One region of the Paenibacillus sp. DS2015 genome, then DNA from elsewhere that is predicted to be linked to it. Evidence: riboswitches for the same ligand, from Rfam matches in the RefSeq annotation. Region 1 holds a riboswitch; each other region holds the start of a gene.

Region 1 (4,219 bases):
GGGAGGATGTGAACCGAGGAAAACCTGAACCTGATATATTCCTGCATGCTGCTGATATTCTAGACGTTATCCCCTCGTCGTGTTTGGTTATTGAAGATTCACATAACGGCGTCAAGGCAGCTAAGGCCGCAGGGATGTTATGTATCGGGTTTCTAAATGAAAATTCTGGTAAGCAAGATTTGTCCTCTGCGGACCAAACGATCCAAAGTTATGAGGAGTTATGGAAGAATTCTACCAGAGTAGATTAGTCATATATTAAATATGGAGCTGGAGTTGGTCACAAATGGATCCAGATAGAAAAAAAGACTTTTATAAAAATGTGTATAAAATAGCTATCCCTATTACTTTACAAAGCTTGATCATGTCGCTGTTGTTTTTAACCGATCAACTAATGGTGGGGCAGCTCGGGGATACTGCTATCGCTTCCGTAGGTATAGCTACTAAAATTTTTAGTGTTATCTCCGTAGTTCTGGCAGGTATATCAATGGGTGTATCGGTCTATGCGGCACAATTCTGGGGGAATAGGGATACAAAGAGTATTTCACAATTACTAGGGCTGGGTTTGTTCATTGGTTTGATCCTTTCGTTCTTGTTTACGCTACTTGTCTTCTTTAACCCGCAGTACATTGTGGGACTTTTTACTACTGATAAAAGTATTATAGACAATGGTTACATATTTCTACAACTTGTAGCGCTAAGTTATATTCCTACCATGCTTACCATGATGTATTCTTCTATTTTGCGAAGTACCGAGCATGTTAAATTTCCAATGTATGCTAGTGCAGTTACCGTTTGTATTAATGTTTTACTTAACTATTTGTTTATTTTTGGACACCTAGGTTTTCCTGCAATGGGTCTGAAAGGTTCGGCGATAGCTATGGTCATTTCACGTGTTATTGAGTGTATATTGATCATTGGGGCAGTATATAAATTTCGCTTACCGGGTTCAGTTGATTGGAGGAATCTCTTCGGAATCTCCAAACCGCTTACTGTTAAATTTTTCAGTACAACCTATCCCATCGTTTTGACTGAATTAGTATGGGTTCTCGGAGAAACGGTTTATGCTGTTATCTATAGTCGAATGGGTACTGTTGAAATGACTGCTATGACGATTACCTTTCCCTTACAAGGCTTAAGTGTTGGGTTATTATCTGGTTTGGCAAGTGCCGCAGGAGTTATGGTGGGCAATAAGTTGGGTGCAGGTGAAAAAGATGTTGCTATCGATTACGCGAAGAAATTCATACGCTTTGGAATCATAATTTCAATATCTTTAGGAGTCGTTATTGCACTTACCGCTCCACTATATGTGTCAGCATTCAATATCTCTAGTGAAGCCAATCAATTAGGAATTTATATTATTTGGGTATTTGCAGGCTTTTTATGGGTCAAAGTAGCGAATATGATTATAGCTGGCGGGATCTTGCAGAGTGGCGGGGACAGTAAGTTTGTGTTTGCAATGGAGTCGACAGCGACTTGGCTTATTGGGGTTCCTTCGGCTTTGTTATTATCCTTCGTATGGAAGCAACCTATCTTTTGGGTCTATTTAGTTCTCTCTTTGGAGGAGGTTGTTCGCTTCGGACTTGGTTTGACGCGGATCTATTCTAAAAAATGGGTTAAAAACTTAGTTGATGGGATAGCGGCTTAAGGAGTAAAAACGGCTTGAATTTTCTCTCCAAACCCTTTACAGTTACGTAATGACTGTTTATAAAGACAAAATTGTTGGAGGGTTAAGACATGCTTATTAACGTTAAAACGTACATCAACAAATTAGAAGTAACAGAGTTATTATCGTATGCGGTTTTCCCAGATGATAAGTCTTTGAAGGCTGCTATAGAGTTGTATGAAGGTAACGATTCGTTACAATTATATGGTTTTGAGGATGAAGAACTACTTGTAGGTCTAATCGGGTTTGAGATGGATGCTGGCAGAGTCATAACCATTAATCATATTGCTGTATTACCTGAGAACCGTTTGAAGGGATACGGACGTGGCATGTTGCTTGAATTACTTGAAGCTCAAAAACCAACACAAATGATTGCAGAGACAGATGAAGAAGCAGTTGATTTTTATCGCAATATCGGATTTGTGGTATACAGCTTGGGTGAAATTTATCCTGGAGTTGAGCGGTTTCGTTGTGTATATGATGCAGAAGAAGTTGAAGAAGAGGATTAACGAATGCGCATTGTATGGAAAAGGAGCTATTCCGAAGTCTTCATTGACTAGAGGGAAGGCTTCCTTTTTTACACTAGAATAATAGTGATTTTCTTTTTCATTTATTCATGGTAGGATGTATCCAATTGAATACGTTAGATCACTAGGGGTGCTATTTAGCTGAGACGGAAGTGTGATTCCAAACCCTTTGAACCTGATCTGGATTATACCAGCGTAGGGAAGTGAGCTTATACTTTGGTTGAACTATTGTTTGTTTATGTACATATATGTACGTAGGTAGACATTCACTTGGCTATGGATCTAAAGCTCCCTTCTCTATGCAGAAGGGGGCTTTTTTTGTTGTCTTTCTTAGTCATTGGGTTATATGAATTTTCTGCGGGAGAAAACGTGAATCGGATTAAAATCATGTAGGAGGTAGTGTGATGTGTGTGTGATGTCAACCCGAGAGCTACACATAATCTCAAATGGTCAGAATGAATTGGAACGCTTTGTGTGGATCGCAGAGCGAACTCATACTTATGTAACAGCATTTCATTTGCGGGAGAAATTTAGCACAGCGGCTACGTTATGGCATGGGGTTATGGCGTTAAAAGCAGGCGGAGTTCCCATACATAAAGTGATCATTAATGATCGTGTAGATGTGGCATGGGCGGCGCAGACAGGTGGTGTCCAGCTAGCTTATCATAGCTTGCAAGTACAAGAGGTGAGGCGCTCTTTTCCAGGATTGCGCATCGGGTGTTCCGTTCATTCTGTTGAAGAGGCCGATGATATGAGCAAGTATGGTGCTGATTTTCTCCTTTACGGACATATCTTCGCGTCCAATTCTAAGCTTAATCAGGAGCCTAGAGGGATCGCTTTGTTGAAGGAGGTTGTCGATCGTGTTCAAGTTCCCATTATTGCAATTGGTGGTATTCAGCCAGAACACGTGCAACAGGTCATAGGAACGGGAGCAACTGGCATTGCTATATTATCTGGCATTACGTCAGCGCCTGATCCTATACAAGCGGTGAAAGATTATCGAAGAGAGCTAGATGCAGGAGGAGGTAAAGGAAGGTGACGAAGTCTAAGTTCTGGGATGCCATTATTGTGGGTGGAGGAGTAATAGGCAGTTCTATTGCCTATTACATGTCTGCGAGAGGAATGAAAGTAGTTCTTATAGACAGAGATCGATTTGGGCAACAAGCCTCGATTGCGGCAGCAGGGATGCTTGCAGCACAGGCGGAGATTAACGAAGCAGGACCCTTCTTCGATTTAGCAAGGACTAGTCGTGCGTTGTTTCCTCCGTTGGCGAGAGACCTTCAAGCGTTAACAGGAATGGATATCGGCTTCACGCGCAAAGGTCTGCTCCGAGTGGGGATCACTTCTGCGGATGTAGAGGCGCTTCAACAGACCATTGCTTTTCAACACAGTGTAGGAGAACAAGCGGAGTGGTTATCTACGGAACAAGTCATCCAAAGAGAGCCAGAGATTTCTAGGGAACTACGAGGGGCTATGTTGGTGGAAGGAGATGGGCAAGTAGATGCTCCAGTATTATCGATTGCCTATGCGAAGGCGGCAGTAGCTTTAGGTGCAGATATCAAGGAATTTACGGAGGTAAGATCACTTCTTATAGAGCATGGCCGAATAGCTGGAGTGATCACAAGCGAAGAAGTACTTCGTTCTGATCGTGTCATCATAGCCTCGGGAATATGGAGTGGAGCGCTGCTGGAGCAGGTTAGATTGAATTGTCCGATTTATCCGGTGAAGGGGGAGTGCTTCTCTGTGCTGACAGACAAGCCGTTAATTTCTTCTACGATCTTTAGTCATGGGTGCTATTTAGTCCCAAAAAAGGGTGGCAGGATCATTGTTGGAGCAACTAGTAAACTTCATAGTTATGATCGAAAGGTAACCTTAGGTGGAATATCAACACTTTTAGAAGCGGCAAAGAAGCTTGTGCCAAGCATTGTGAATGCCGAATGGGAAAAAGCATGGAGTGGGTTACGTCCACAGACTCTTGATGGCTTACCTTATTTAGGTGAACACGAAACATATAAAGGGTTATATGTAG
Region 2 (4,219 bases), on a different contig from region 1:
GATCTACGATGAGGATGCGGGTGAGGGCAGCCCTAAATTCATGAAAGATAAGGCCTTAAAGAAGCATAATCAAGATGGATATGTGTATTTGAACATTACATCTGAAGATATTCAGAGCATAGCGGATGAAGAGAATGATCGTTCATTTGATTGATTAAGGTAGGCTCAAGTACTGATTCTTAAGACAGCAAGCCATCGGTAGAATGACAATTCCACTGATGACTTGCTGTCTTATTTGAAATATAAGAATTTATATGTTGTACATAATAAATGATCCTTATATTTTTACGAGAAACGGATGCCGTCCCTTGAAAGGACGGCGCAGCCGTTTCTTCTTATGTGTTTATGAATTCAGAGTTGAGTAGTATTGCGAACAAAATGCGCAGTGGCTTCTTTAATAGATTTCGCACCTGCTATAGCTGAAATAACAGATACGCCGTCTGCACCAGCAGCAATGATGGAAGCCGCGTTGTCTATCGAGATGCCACCAATCCCTACAAGCGGGATTGAAATTCCCTGTTGGCGTAATTCGCGGATTAAGGTTGTGCCCAGCACTTCTCCAGCATCATCTTTGGAACGTGTTGGAAAGATCGGGCCGACCCCCAGATAATGTGCCCCATCTTGAATCGCTTGTTGCGCTTCCTCCAAGGTATGGGCTGAGACACCGATTATTTTGTGATAACCAATTCGCTCACGGATGGAGCTTGCGGGTTCATCGTCTTGACCCACATGAACACCATCTGCGTCAAGGGCGATCGCGAGGTCGATATCGTCATTGACGATGAAAGGGATGTGATGTTCTTGGCACAGTTGTTGAAGTTCTCTAGCGAGTGTAAGCTTGGCTTCGCCGATCAAGGCACCTGCGCCTTTTTCGCGAAACTGGAATAATGTCATACCGCCAGCAATTGCCTCCGATAATACCTCGATCGGATCTTCCGTACAATTGACACTACCCATAATGAAATAGACTTTCAGCAATGGACGAACAGTTTCGCTATTCATGTTAGACATGATCTTCGCCTCTCCTTCTCCGTTGATAAGCAAAATGGTTCGTTGGACCATGACCAGCACCGATTCCTAATGGGTCCTCAATCGCCGCTTGGATGAATTGTTTCGCTGTTTGAATAGCTTCAAGTACGGATTTTCCTGTAGCCAACTCAGCTGTAATCGCTGCTGAATAAGTACAACCTGTACCATGAGTATGTCTTGTCTCAATCCGTTGATTCTCCATATAGATGTAACGATGCCCATCATACACAAGGTCTACGACTTGATCGGTAGAAGCATCATGTCCGCCTTTCATGACGACATAACGAGAACCCATCTGATGGATTCGTTTCGCAGCCTCTTCTCGGTCACTTAAGCTTATAATGGACATCTCGGTAAGGATTTCTGCTTCTGGAATGTTGGGCGTGGTGACCAGAGCAAGTGGGAGTAGGACTTGGATGACGGATTTAATCGCTTCTCGTTGCAGAAGTGTAGATCCGCCCTTGGCCACCATCACGGGATCGACGACTAAGTTGCGCCAATGATATTGCTCGATCTTAGCTGCGACAATCCGGATAATCTCTCCACTGAATAACATCCCTGTCTTTAATGCATCAGGTTCTAAATCTTCCCCAATGGAGTCCAGTTGCATAACCATCGCTTCGGTAGTCGTGGGGAAGACTCCTTGGACTCCTAAGGTGTTCTGTGCTGTTATTGCGGTAATGGCTGTCAACCCATATACACCTAATTCCTGAAAAGTTTTGAGATCGGCTTGAATCCCTGCTCCACCGCCACTATCTGACCCTGCAATCGTTAACGCTTTATATATACTCATCTCTAGGTCTCCTCCAATCTTCTGAGTCTTAGTGGTGAATCGTTCCTGTAACTTCTTAGACTTGGTGGATTTGGGCTCTTTCTTGTAAAGTTTCTGGTGATACGCATGCCAGTTGGTTCAATAATTCAATCTGAAAGCTTCCAGGCCCTTGATGTGCTGTCATCTCAGCAGCTATTTCAGCGGCAACGCCATAGAAAGCAAGCGCCTCGGTAACGGATTCCAACCATGCTTGTTCGCTAACTTCGCTTACAGCTAAGAATGCTCCGATAATAGAGCTGAGCAAGCATCCAGCCCCTGTAACTTTAGTTAGCAGAGGATGACCATTACGGGTGGTGTAAGTCCTGCGTCCATTCGTAATCACATCTTCCTTTCCCGTAATGACAACAATACATCCTAGCTTTTGAGCAGCCTTTTGTGCTAGAAGAACAACATTGCCTTCGCCAACACCTGCATCTACACCTCTGATGGACCATTCCTCACCTACGACGTTTGCTACTTCTGCAACATTGCCCCTGAGCACGGCAAGCTCAATTTCCTGAGTGATTCTCTGAGCAATTGTTGTCCGATAAGCCGTGGCACCTGCTCCAACCGGGTCAAATACGACAGGAACATGATTCTCATTCGCGGATTTTCCAGCAATAAGAATTGATTTCACCACATTTTCATCGAGGGTACCCATATTAACAACCACTGCACTTGCTAATTTAGCTACATCTGCCACTTCTTCATGCGCTTGAGCCATAAAGGGAGAAGCACCCAAAGCGAGCAGCCCATTGGCTGTGAAATTGGTAACGACCATATTCGTAATATTATGTATAAGTGGATTCTCCTGACGAACTTTGTTTAGAAATGACATGCTTAACAACCTCCTGAATTTTAGTTGGTTATATAGGATATGATAGCCGAATAGCTATAATTTCCCTTGAAACGGTTACCGTCCCTTTAAGGACATAGAAGTCAGTTCTTCTTGTAAACAAATAAAGGCCCAGCCATTTCCAGAAGGAAATGAGTGGGCCAAAAAGTTCAGTCAAGCCATAATATATGCATGATTTGAAAATTTCGTTCCACTTCCCTCCGCTGGTATAATCCAGATCAGGTTCCAAGGGTCCGAAGCTTAATGCTTCATCTCAGTCGTTAGACTCCCCTAGTGAAAAAACAGGCTGTATTCAATTCGTTGATGTAAAGAATATAACACAAAATTCCCATATGTAAAGCGACATTTAGGAATCAATACGGATTCTGTATCACAATTATCCTTAAACCTGTGGTATGATTATTTTTATTCTGCCAACCTTTAAGCGCGTGTTCAAAAATTCGACTTTTTGAACAACCTCTTTAAGAACAGTAGTAGATAGGAGGAACACTCCCTTGATTTCGTTGCATCAGGTAAGTAAAACTTTTGTGAGTTCGACTAACCATTTCCAAGCTGTTAATGCTGTATCTCTTCAAGTGCAAGAAGGTGAGATTCATGGAATTATTGGCACAAGTGGTGCGGGTAAATCGACTCTGTTACGGCTGATTAATTTATTGGAGAAGCCCGACAGTGGTAGTGTGATCGTGGGGAATCAGGATCTGACTCAGATGAGTGAGAAGGAGCTGCGCGAAGCTCGTAGGAACATCGGCATGATATTCCAAGGATTTAATCTGGTGAGCAATAGGACGGTTAGTGGAAATGTTTCCATACCGCTTGAATTAGCAGGAATACCGAGGCGTGAACGTGTGGAACGTGTAGATGAGTTCTTAGAATTTGTGGGGCTAGAGCATAAGTCGAAGCAATATCCTTCACAACTAAGTGGAGGAGAGAAGCAGCGAGTGGCGATTGCCAGAGCGCTTGCGAATCGTCCTAAAGTGTTGTTATGTGATGAACCTACATCCTCTTTGGACCCTAATACGACAAATGGTATTTTGGGTGTGCTGAAACGGCTCAATCAGAATTTCGGGCTCACGATCGTTATCGTAACACATGAAATGGAGGTCGTCCGCAACATGTGTCACAACGTATCCGTTATGGAGCTAGGCAGTTTAGTTGAGACTAGCGTGGTGGATCAACCACATGATTGAATATATCATGCAGTATGAGTCTGAAATATGGAAGGCTATTGGGGAGACTTTCGCTATGGTGGGGATATCCATTATCGCAGCGATATTAATAGGACTTCCGGTAGGTACATATCTATATTTGTTGGGGAAGGGTCAGTTATACGAGAATCGGTGGCTCTATGGGGTTTTGAATATGATCGTCAATATTGTGAGGTCATTCCCATTTCTGTTATTGGTCGTTTTTTTGATCCCATTTACACGTATTGTCGTTGGAACAGCACTAGGCACACTTGCGGCTTCGGTGCCGTTATCCATTATGGCGATTGCCTATTATTCAAGGTTAGTGGAGCAGTCCCT
Region 3 (4,219 bases), on a different contig from region 1:
AAGAGTGAAGTACTTAGCTGCCATATCACCAAAAAGAAGAGGACCGCCACTAAGGGCGGCCACACTTTGTTCCATATCAGGCTCATGGACGATATTTCTCCGTTAGTTTATCCATACTTATGCCCTTAGGGTTATGGGCAATTTTAATTTGAGAGATGACACTAGGGCTGCCTGCAACTACAAGTGCTTCATGCATATTCTTAACAATACGCAACAGCTCATCAAGCTCGCCTTCCATAGTCGTCTCTAGCGGATGAACCTCATGTTTGACACCAGATTGTTGTATGACTTCAATGGCACGATCTACATAAGGAATCGAATCTTCATTATTAGGTGTTTTAGGGATTACTTGAATGCTTAGTAAAGTATTGGCCATGGTATAACAACCTTTCATAGTAGAGTGTAGTAGTAGTAGTAGTAGTAGTAGTAGTAGTAGTAGTAGTAGTAGTAGTAGTAGTAGTAGTAGTAGTAGTAGTAGTAGTAGTAGTAGTAGTAGTTAGATATAGTCTTCGTTATTGTGCTTGAGGTATAAAATCATTGGTATAAGCACTTTCAATTTCAAGCGGTTTATCCAGAAGCTTATGGTTATACATCCAATCGGAATACCCTTGCCATACTTCGGCTTTCTGTTCTCCCCAGTTCTCAGCATCGTCTTTATAGCGTGGACTCAACCATTTCTGACTAGCAAGGACTAGTTCCTTGTCTAGATCAGGTACTAATGTACTGAGAATTACAGCGGCTTCTTCAGGTTTATCAATCGCATATTGATAGCCTTTGGAGGTAGCGCGCATGAATGCCTTGACGAGTTCAGGATCATCCGCTATCTGTTTCTCATTCGTCACAATAACAGGCGTGTAGTAATCAAGCTCTTTAGCGTAGTCTTTCACATATAACATATCGAGCGGCTCTCCACGAAGCTCAGCTTCAACACCTGTCCACGCGTAGAAGATCCATGCGAAATCAATATCTCGCTTCACGGCTGTGAAGAAATCGGCCTCGCCCATATTCACAATCTTGACCTTCGTAACATCACCCTTGTCATTCTCCATGATAGAATCCATTACAGCTTCTTCTACAGGAGAACCCCAACCCCCGTAAGTTTGGCCTTCGAATGCTTTCGGTGTCTTAATATTGCGATCTACAGGTGCCGCAAATCCAGAGGTATTATGTTGTATGACTGCTGCAATGGACACCAGGGGAACACCTTGGATGCGTGCTTGCGTTACGCCCTCTTGATAGCTAATGCCGAAGGGCACGGCACCTGAGGCCACCATTGTATCCGCTCCTCCGGCACCCGGCTGAACGATCTCCACGTTTAATCCTTCGGCTTCATAGTAACCTTGATCCTTAGCTACATAGAGTCCAGTATGATTCGTATTAGGAGTCCAATCTAGAACAACTTTAACATCTTTTAGTACCTTGGATGTGGGTGATGCCTCGCCCTCAGGTGTTGTTTCTTTTTGACTCGTTTCATTGGTATTTGAAATCCCATTCTTGTTAGATGCTCCGCATCCTGCTACGACTAGTATAAGCATACATACGAGAAGTAATGTTCCGATCTTTCTCATCTCTTTTTCTCCCCTTCAGTGAACTGCTATGTTATTGTGCAACAAAAAAGCGTCCCGTAATCGGGACGCATATGGGCGCAAGATAGGTATATGGATGAACCATATCGGCTACGTTCCTACGCTGGCATTATCCAGATCAGGTATAAGGGTCAGTGTCTTGTGGGACACACTCTCAGCCGGCCAATCCCAGCACCCCTGGTACTTATGAAGTTAGATCATTTCAACGAATATTATAGTCTACAATGGAAGAGGTGTCCAGTGACCCCTCTATGGGTTGGTTAGTTCTATCGCTGAACTGCTTGATCCTACTTGATCATATCTATGCTGAACTCGAAATGCGGCTATACTGAGCAGGAACAGACCCACGCTGAACACCGCAAGCATACTGGCTGTTTGGTTAACTGCAAGATGATCCATACTCCAGCCGATGATCAAAGGAAGGACAGCACCACCCACACCTCCAGAAGCAATGAGAATACTTGTGGTTGACTCCTCTGTACCTGGCATAAGTTTATTAGCAAACACTAACGTGATGGAGAAGATGCCTGACATGAACAGACCCAGTAGTGTGATTACTGCAAAAGCTGACCAGACCTGATTCGTAAATGGAAAAAGAGTGAATAGGAAGAGTGCAGCTAGGCAACTTATGAGTACATAGGAACGGTAGCGAATTTTCTCAGCTATATAGCCTGCAAATAAGCGGCCCGTAGACATAGCAATCCAAAAGAAGGTCACGCTAAGTGCAGCTCCTGCTTTATCCATACTCATCTTCTCTATGAGCATAGATGGCATGAAATTCGCTAAGCTCATTTCTACGCCAACATATAGAAAGAAGAAGGCTACAAACATCACTAGTGTACGTTTTTGGCCCTTGTGATACACGGGTACTTTAGGTTGCTTCGGTTGTTGAATGTTTATGTCACGTGCCTTCAACATCGCATCTAGAGCGCCAAAGGAACCCTTAACCCAGCATATAAACGTAATGAGCGCGAAGAGAGCCACGGCAAGAAACGACCAACGCCACCAGCCGAAGTGAATCATACCACTAGCAAGCAGTGGCATCAGCATTGCACCTACACCGAAGAAGACTTCCAGTCTACTCATAGCTACAGCAGTTTGATGGGTAACACCTGCAATAATGATGGTTCCAATGACAGCTTCGATCATTCCGAACCCAAAGCCTGCAACAATTCCTGTGACATACATCCATTCCCACGGTGGAAGGAGGGTGTATACGGATTCTGCAACAAACAGTGCAGCTAGGGCAAGAAGAAGAGTACCCTTTTTGCCAATCCGGCGGTTTAACCATGGGGAGAACATTACGCCACCCAAGAAACCAGCAAACTGAGCAAAGATCAGTTGTCCTCCTGCACTGTATTCACGACCATAATGTTCCAGAATGACTGGAAGCACAGAACCGAGTACGACATGTGCCAAACCAATCAAGAAATAAGACAAACATCCAATCCAAATTAAGCGTTTCATGATGAAATCAAGCCCCTTTTTATGACAATAAGTCCTAGCGATCATTCTATCTATCATACCTAATGGGAAGCCATTCGTCATTGTAAAAGTCGCATCGAATGATAAGGATGAGCTGTGTTGAAAATGAAGGAGATGGGTACATTACAGATAGGTGTATTTTGTAATTCAATATAAGGTAAGGAAGGGGTTTAATGTCATGTTGGATAGAACTCGAATGGAACAGGAAATCGTAAAAGCGTTGGATCACAATAAAGTTTGTACCTTCGCTACTATTGAGGGGAATAAACCGAAACAAAGGTACATGGTATTGTTTAATGAAGGGTTAAGTCTACATTTGGCTACGAACCGCCAAACACATAAAGTTGAAGAGTTAGAAGAAAATCCACACGTATCCTTGTTAGTGGGGTATGAAATAGGTGGAAGCAAGGATGTTATAGAGATTGAAGGGACTTGTGCTATATGTAAGGACGAAGGTATACGCGAGAAGGTGTGGAATCCTGATCTTGAAAAATGGTTCACAGGACGGAATGATCCCAATTACGTCGTTTTAAATATTACTCCCCATCGTATCGAATATACGGGTCAAAACAAAGATAATGATAAACGTGTATGGCTCGCATAATCCTTTGAATTGAGTGTTAAGTGGTGGTTCAAGAGTACTAATGTAATGTCTGAGACCGGGTCTCAGGCATTATTTATTGTGCAGATTTAACATTTCCCTTTATTTAAAAGATGACATCGATATAAACTCTATGTGACCAAGTAATATACTTAATTATAAAGGGGAGATTCTATGTTTCATTCGCACCATAAGATGATCAAAGTTGCCTTATCAACGGTTGTTGCTTTCAATGTACTATCCCTTTCCCTTGCCTCAGTTCATGCAGCGGAAGAAAGTGCAATGGCTAAGCTACGGATTATGGAAACAACAGATTTGCACGTCAACATCATGAACTATGATTATTATGCAGATAAGGATACGGATCAGTATGGATTGGCGAAGACAGCTAGCCTAATTAAGGCTGCAAGAAACGAGGCAAAGAACAGTCTACTTTTTGATAATGGAGACTTGATTCAAGGTAACCCTTTGGGAGACTATGTAGCTAAGGTAGATCCACTTAAGAATGGAGAAGTTCATCCCATTTATAAGGCGATGAATTTACTAG

The links. A riboswitch is a leader RNA that binds a small molecule or an ion and turns the genes downstream of it on or off. The one in region 1 is predicted to bind thiamine pyrophosphate.
Region 2: linked by a shared signal. The riboswitch ahead of thiM (hydroxyethylthiazole kinase) and the one ahead of J2T13_RS15410 (thiamine phosphate synthase) in region 1 are both predicted to bind thiamine pyrophosphate.
Region 3: linked by a shared signal. The riboswitch ahead of J2T13_RS17165 (ABC transporter substrate-binding protein) and the one ahead of J2T13_RS15410 (thiamine phosphate synthase) in region 1 are both predicted to bind thiamine pyrophosphate.

The regions. Positions count from the first base shown of each region.
Region 1 covers NZ_JBNPWS010000017.1:42,694-46,912, forward strand. The annotation lists gene J2T13_RS15395 (HAD family hydrolase) at 1-248, shown strand, start outside; gene J2T13_RS15400 (MATE family efflux transporter) at 284-1,645, shown strand; gene J2T13_RS15405 (GNAT family N-acetyltransferase) at 1,735-2,172, shown strand; TPP riboswitch at 2,307-2,409, shown strand; gene J2T13_RS15410 (thiamine phosphate synthase) at 2,606-3,229, shown strand; gene thiO (glycine oxidase ThiO) at 3,226-4,219, shown strand, end outside.
Region 2 covers NZ_JBNPWS010000013.1:66,804-71,022, forward strand. The annotation lists partial or broken gene J2T13_RS13160 (DUF1273 domain-containing protein) at 1-154, shown strand, start outside; gene thiE (thiamine phosphate synthase) at 352-1,011, opposite strand; gene thiD (bifunctional hydroxymethylpyrimidine kinase/phosphomethylpyrimidine kinase) at 1,004-1,822, opposite strand; gene thiM (hydroxyethylthiazole kinase) at 1,878-2,678, opposite strand; TPP riboswitch at 2,875-2,978, opposite strand; gene J2T13_RS13180 (methionine ABC transporter ATP-binding protein) at 3,191-3,883, shown strand; gene J2T13_RS13185 (methionine ABC transporter permease) at 3,876-4,219, shown strand, end outside.
Region 3 covers NZ_JBNPWS010000020.1:92,315-96,533, forward strand. The annotation lists gene J2T13_RS17155 (ABC transporter permease) at 1-86, opposite strand, end outside; gene J2T13_RS17160 (thiamine-binding protein) at 83-376, opposite strand; gene J2T13_RS17165 (ABC transporter substrate-binding protein) at 513-1,568, opposite strand; TPP riboswitch at 1,665-1,775, opposite strand; gene J2T13_RS17170 (MFS transporter) at 1,836-3,053, opposite strand; gene J2T13_RS17175 (pyridoxamine 5'-phosphate oxidase family protein) at 3,250-3,675, shown strand; gene J2T13_RS17180 (bifunctional 2',3'-cyclic-nucleotide 2'-phosphodiesterase/3'-nucleotidase) at 3,847-4,219, shown strand, end outside.